DNA from 2 places in the Clostridium sp. LXY-7 genome. Region 1 is predicted to be linked to the other one. Evidence: a T-box and tRNA genes for the amino acid it is inferred to sense, from the RefSeq annotation. Region 1 holds a T-box; the other holds one or more tRNA genes.
The links. A T-box is a leader RNA that pairs with one kind of tRNA and senses whether it is charged. The one in region 1 lies ahead of tyrS (tyrosine--tRNA ligase), so its partner is inferred to be a tRNA-Tyr.
Positions count from the first base shown of each region.

Region 1 (3,409 bases):
TAAATAATTCTTGGGGTCCAAAGCGTATCCTTACAGAGAAGGGCAAAGTTATTGGCGTAGAATTTAAGAAATGTATATCTGTATTTGATAAAGAGGGAAGATTTAGTCCTGTCTATGACGAAAATCAAGTAAAGGTTGTCGATGCTGATTATGTACTAATTTCAGTAGGACAATCAATTGAGTGGGGTAACTTAATTACAGACAGCAAAATTGAGTTAAATCCAAACAAAACAATAAAAGCTGACCCATTTACTTATCAGACTGGAGAACCAGATGTATTTACTGGTGGAGATTCATATACTGGTCCAAGATTTGCTATTGATGCAATAGCAGCAGGTAAAGAAGGGGCTGTTTCAATTCACCGTTTCGTTCAGCCAGGACAAAGCTTAGTTATTGGTCGTGACAGAAGAGAATATATTGAACTTGATAAAAATAGTGTTTTACTTGAGGGATATGATAATACACCAAGACAAAATGTAGCTCATATGGATGTAGTAAAGTCAAAAGATACCTTTAAGGATATACGTGGTACATTTACGGAAGAACAGGTAAAAAAGGAAACTGAACGTTGTCTTGGCTGTGGTGCTACAGTTATAGATGAATTCATGTGTGTAGGATGTGGACAATGTACAACTAAATGTAAGTTTGATGCTATTTCTCTTGTTAGAAAGTATGATAATGAAGGGGTAGAATTCGAAAGGTTAAAACCAGTTGTAGTTAAAACAGTGATAAAACGTAAAGTAAGAATTGCAGCTAGAAAGTTTAAAAAGATTTTTGTAAAGGAAGCTTAATATAGACTTACATGGTAGATGCATAAGACAAGGATAGGTGATTAATATGCATGAACTTGGAGTTGTAATTGAGATTGTAAAAACTATAGAAGGAATTGCAGCGAAGCAGAAACTTACTAAGATAGATACCATTGTTTTACAGATAGGAGAGCTTTCATCAATGATTCCAAAGTATATAGAAGAATGCTATCCTGCTGCAGTTGATGGCACTATACTGGAAGACACAAAATTAAAAATAGAAGTAATACCAGGTAATGCGATTTGTAAAGGGTGTAATAAGGTTTTTAATCTTATAGAAAATGGTAAAAAATGTCCTAAATGTGGAGGCAGTGATTGTAGTATTTTAAGTGGTAGAGAATTTATGATTAAGGAAGTGGTTGCTTATTAATTTTTGGGTTATTGACTTTTTAAAACCTAGGACATATAATCATAATAATTAATATCTGCATAACGAAGATTTGTGATATTTCACATTTTGGAGTATAAGAAACAAAGGCTAGGATAAGAATTAGTAGCAATCAGGATGCCAAACAGAAAGTAACCGGATGATGAGAGGTGCATGGATAGTGATTGTGAATACATCTTTGAGCTTCGTACCGAAAGGATTTACTTAGTAGGCTACGACGGGACCTCGCATCCGTTATTGTGCTAAAGTATCTCATTTAAAAATGATGTACTTGAAGAGGTAAGCAATGTGAGTTGCTTATAAATTTAAGGTGGTAACACGAGATGTCATCTCGTCCTTTTGGAAACAAAAGGGCGAGTTTTTTTATTGTCTTCTTTGCCTTCTTATAGATCTTGCAAATATTTGAAATAATATTTCGAGGAGATGTTAAATATGTTAATGTCAAAAGATCAAATGAGAATTATCTGTAAGGGTATTCATACTCTTGTAAATGAAGAGGAGCTTATTTTAAAGCTTGAAAACTCTTGTAAGGAAAACAAACCATTAATTATTAAATTGGGACTTGATCCTTCTGCACCTGATATCCATTTAGGTCATGCAGTAGTACTTCGTAAAATCAAGCAGATGCAGGATTTGGGACATCGTGCAGTAATAGTTATTGGTGACTTTACTGGAAAAATTGGTGATCCTACAGGGAAGTCTAAAGGAAGAGTTGCACTAACTGATGAGCAAGTAAAAGAAAATGCAAATACTTACTGTGAGCAGATCTTTAAAGTCCTTGATAGGGATAAAACCGAGGTGCGCTTTAATAGTGAGTGGCTTTCAAAGCTTACCTTTGAGGAGGTAATAAAGCTTGCGGCAACGACAACTGTTGCTAGAATTTTAGAAAGAGATGATTTTCAAAATAGATATAAAAATCAAGTTCCAATAGGAATTCATGAATTTTTCTATCCTTTAATGCAGGCATATGATTCTGTGGAACTAAAAGCAGATATAGAGCTTGGAGGAACAGATCAGACCTTTAATATTTTAATGGGAAGAACACTACAAAAAAACTTAAATCAAGAACAGCAGATTGCAATTTTTATGCCTATACTTGAGGGCTTAGATGGTATTGAAAAAATGAGCAAGAGCCTTGGAAACTATATTGGAGTAAGTGAACCTGTAGAGATCATGTTTAAAAAGGTTATGGAGGTTCCAGATAAATTAATTATTAAATACTTTGAGCTTACTACGGATGAACATCCAGATGATATAGATAAAATTAAAGCTGAGCTAGAGTCAGGAGTAAATCCTAGAGATATTAAATTCCGCTTAGCTAAGATTATAACTTCACTATACCATGGAGAAGAGGAAGTAGAAAAAGCAATTGCTTTCTATGATGCAGCTTTTAGTAAAAAAGCTATTCCAGATGATATTCCAGAGCTTTCTCTTGAAAAAAATAAAGAAAAGCTTTCAGATATTATTCAAAGGCTTATAGAAATGGACTTTGTAAAAAGTAAAAGTGAGTTTATGAGATTAATAAATCAGGGTGGTATTCAATTAAATGGTGAGAAACTAAGTTCAGAAGCTATACACCAAGAGCTTACCTGCAATGATGTAATAAAAATAGGAAAGAAACGCTTTGTAAAGATAGTGGGGACGGCTAATTAAATTCTACACATTAGAAAACAATGGCTTCGTCAGATTTAAAGATAGAAAACTAATGTAATAAATGATAATAAAACCTATTGTAATAATATTCAAAAAGATGTAATATATTAATATGATATCAATTTGATATCATATTGTATTAATAAAAATAGGGGAGTGGATAACTATGGAGAATAAGAAGGTTGTTTACGAAGAAAAAGAAATAAAATCGAAAAGTGGTATGGTAATGCTTATTGGGAATATAATAGTAATTTTATTAGCTATAGTTGGGATTATAGTAAGTGCTGGCTTTATCATAGAAACTTCTACAGCCCTTGGAGTTAGTATTATGATATTATCAATTATTGCTATTATTATTGCACCTATAATGTTTGCAGGCCTTAAGGTAATAAATCCAAATGAAGCACTAGTTTTAACATTGTTTGGAGAGTATAAAGGAGCACTGAAAAAAGAGGGATTTTATTGGGTAAACCCTTTTTGTACAAGTATAAATCCAACTGTTAAGCATTTAAGTATAGCAGCAAACCAACTTACTGCTAATAAAGAACAAGAAAATAGG
Region 1 is NZ_JBLLJL010000001.1:623,128-626,536, forward strand. Features, by position in the region: gene ACI48Q_RS02955 (FAD-dependent oxidoreductase) at 1-791, shown strand, start outside; gene ACI48Q_RS02960 (hydrogenase maturation nickel metallochaperone HypA/HybF) at 838-1,179, shown strand; T-box leader at 1,281-1,539, shown strand; gene tyrS (tyrosine--tRNA ligase) at 1,630-2,850, shown strand; gene ACI48Q_RS02970 (SPFH domain-containing protein) at 3,017-3,409, shown strand, end outside.

Region 2 (3,409 bases), on a different contig from region 1:
CATACTTTATCTCTCCTAAATATTTTCTTCTATTAATTATAGCATCTGAAGCATATTTATAGCTGTACTTTTTTATATTTATATTATTTACTATTCTCAGTCCTATTAAATCAAAATTTTTTATAAATACGATTTTGTTTTATATAGTTCATTATCAACACTATATTAAGACAAAGTTATAAAAAAAGAGCGAACCATAAAGTTCACTCTGTTTTATTATAAATATTTTTTAATATCATCAACTTTATTTAATCTTTCCCACGGTAAATCTAAATCATTTCTACCAAAATGTCCATAAGCAGCTGTTTGTTTATATATTGGTCTTCTTAAATCTAATTGTCTTATTATAGCTGCTGGTCTTAAGTCAAATACCTTTTCTATTAATTCAACAATTTTATCATCATTAATTTTTCCTGTTCCAAAGGTATCAACTGCTATAGATACAGGTTTAGCTACTCCTATAGCATACGCTAATGCTATTTCTATTTTATCAGCAACTCCTGCAGCAACTAAATTCTTAGCTACCCATCTTGAAGCATAAGCCGCAGATCTGTCAACCTTAGTTGGATCTTTTCCTGAGAATGCTCCACCACCATGTCTACCATATCCACCGTAAGTATCTACTATAATTTTTCTTCCTGTTAATCCTGAATCTCCTTGTGGACCGCCAATAACAAATCTTCCTGTTGGATTTATATAATACTTAGTATTATCATCCAATAGTTCAGCTGGAACAATATTAGCTATTACATATTGCTTTAAATCCTTCTCAATTTGTTCACGCTCTATTTCTGGATCATGTTGAGTTGAAATAACTATTGCATCTACTCTTACTGGTTTGTTATCCTCGTATTCAACTGTTACCTGAGTTTTTCCATCAGGTCTTAAATAATTTAAAGTACCATCTTTTCTAACTTCTGACAATCTTCTTGCTAATCTATGAGCCATAGCAATTGGAAGTGGCATAAATTCTTCTGTCTCATTTGATGCAAAACCAAACATCATACCTTGATCTCCAGCACCAATAGCATCTTCTTTATTAATTTCACCCTTTTTGCTTTCTAAAGCCTCATCAACCCCCATTGCAATATCCCCTGATTGTTCACCTATAGAGGTTAACACTGAACAAGTATTGCAATCAAATCCATATTTAGCTCTAGTATAACCTATTTCTTTAATGGTCTCTCTAACAACTTTTTGTACATCTACATAACATTTAGTGCTGATTTCTCCCATAACTAAAACCATTCCTGTTGTTGTCGCTGTTTCACAAGCAACTCTAGCCATTGGGTCCTTTTCTAAAATAGCATCTAAAATAGCATCTGATATTTGGTCACACATTTTATCTGGATGTCCTTCTGTAACTGATTCTGAAGTAAATAATCTTCTCATTTCTTTATCTCCTCTCTGATTTTTTTATCTGGAGTTCTCACATATTAAATTCCAATAGGCAAATAAAAACTTATAATATAAGTTAAGACTCCAATAATAAAAATTTAATTTAATAATACATACAAACAAAATAAAACCTCTTCTTAAGATTAAGAAGAGGTTAGCTATCACAATACACTACTCTCTCTTATCTCGCAGTATGTCTGCTGGAATTGGCACCATGGTGATAATTCACCGGTTGCCGGGTTTCACAGGGCCGTATCCCTCCACCTCTCTTGATAAGAGTTATTAATTATTTTTACAACATCATAATATCATAATATGAAAAGCATGTCAATTTGATTATTCTCAAAATAAAAAATATCACAAAAGTGATATTTTTTTATGGTGGAGGAGGACGGATTCGAACCATCGAAACGAAACGTAACAGATTTACAGTCTGCCCCCTTTGGCCACTCGGGAACTCCTCCAAGTTTTGGAGCTGGCAATAGGAATCGAACCTACAACCTGCTGATTACAAGTCAGCTGCTCTACCGTTGAGCCATGCCAGCATATATTATTTAATTATTAGTTTAATGGTGGTCACAACAGGGATCGAACCTGTGACCCTCTGCTTGTAAGGCAGATGCTCTCCCAGCTGAGCTATGCGACCATATTGTGGTGGAGGAGGACGGATTCGAACCATCGAAACGAAACGTAACAGATTTACAGTCTGCCCCCTTTGGCCACTCGGGAACTCCTCCACATTTTGGAGCTGGCAATAGGAATCGAACCTACAACCTGCTGATTACAAGTCAGCTGCTCTACCGTTGAGCCATGCCAGCATATATTATTTAATTATTAGTTTAATGGTGGTCACAACAGGGATCGAACCTGTGACCCTCTGCTTGTAAGGCAGATGCTCTCCCAGCTGAGCTATGCGACCATAATATGGTGGAGGAGGACGGATTCGAACCATCGAAACGAAACGTAACAGATTTACAGTCTGCCCCCTTTGGCCACTCGGGAACTCCTCCACATTTTGGAGCTGGCAATAGGAATCGAACCTACAACCTGCTGATTACAAGTCAGCTGCTCTACCGTTGAGCCATGCCAGCAAATCCCGATTTATAAACTTGACAAGTTATAGTATACAATTTTAGTTTTACTTTTTCAAATTCAAATTTACCCATTTGGGATGATTATTTTACTCTCCTTCTATTTTTCTAATGAATACTTCTATTTACATTGCACTCTTGTTCTTATCTAAGGCTACTAAAATCTATATATCTAGAGAATACTTTCAAAACATATTCAACATCTTTAGGTTTAAGTTTTTCTTTTACAATTTCTATTATTTTTTCCACTCCTATTTTTTCATTCTTATACTCTATATACTCGCTTATTTTTTCAATATCTCTATTTGATAAGTCTTCTGAAATTATCATTAATTTCGCTTTTTCAATCATACTAAGATCTTTCTCTATATCTTCTACAGAGGTCTTTATTATTTTATAATCGGTTTCTGGTATATATGAATTGTAATTATCGTTCATATACTTATCATTATATTCAAATTGCTCTTCCATTCTTAACATCTGATTTTCTTTAAACTTCATATATTTTTTAAAATTTGTATCATCATTTACTTCACTAGCTGTATTTTCTTCTTCATAATTCTCTTCTTTATAATTCTTTTCTTTATAAATTTCTTGTTCTAATTCTTTAGCAATCATACTATTTTCATTATACACATGATAACTTTTGTTTAAGCTAATTAGAACTCCTGATATAAAAATAGTATATGCAATTATAACTCCACTATAAAAAACTCTTTTCATGATTTTGAGTCACCTCACACTTAAAATTTTGCACATCTTAATTATGTCTTAATGATTTGATTTTATACATATTATGTTTCAGAACAAAATATATATTTCGTTAATATTTATTAATCTTTAATCATATAAATTCATAGGGAGGTGTTTATGTGAGTAAAATTAAGATCCATTACAAAGACCCTTTGGGTTATTATAGT
Region 2 is NZ_JBLLJL010000004.1:167,668-171,076, reverse strand. Features, by position in the region: gene recD2 (SF1B family DNA helicase RecD2) at 1-3, opposite strand, end outside; gene metK (methionine adenosyltransferase) at 217-1,392, opposite strand; SAM riboswitch class I at 1,577-1,677, opposite strand; tRNA gene ACI48Q_RS14020 (tRNA-Tyr) at 1,778-1,862, opposite strand; tRNA gene ACI48Q_RS14015 (tRNA-Thr) at 1,869-1,943, opposite strand; tRNA gene ACI48Q_RS14010 (tRNA-Val) at 1,969-2,044, opposite strand; tRNA gene ACI48Q_RS14005 (tRNA-Tyr) at 2,051-2,135, opposite strand; tRNA gene ACI48Q_RS14000 (tRNA-Thr) at 2,142-2,216, opposite strand; tRNA gene ACI48Q_RS13995 (tRNA-Val) at 2,242-2,317, opposite strand; tRNA gene ACI48Q_RS13990 (tRNA-Tyr) at 2,324-2,408, opposite strand; tRNA gene ACI48Q_RS13985 (tRNA-Thr) at 2,415-2,489, opposite strand; gene ACI48Q_RS13980 (hypothetical protein) at 2,634-3,212, opposite strand; gene yyaC (spore protease YyaC) at 3,362-3,409, shown strand, end outside.
Region 2: it has a tRNA-Tyr gene. The T-box ahead of tyrS (tyrosine--tRNA ligase) is inferred to sense a tRNA for this amino acid. The anticodon was not compared.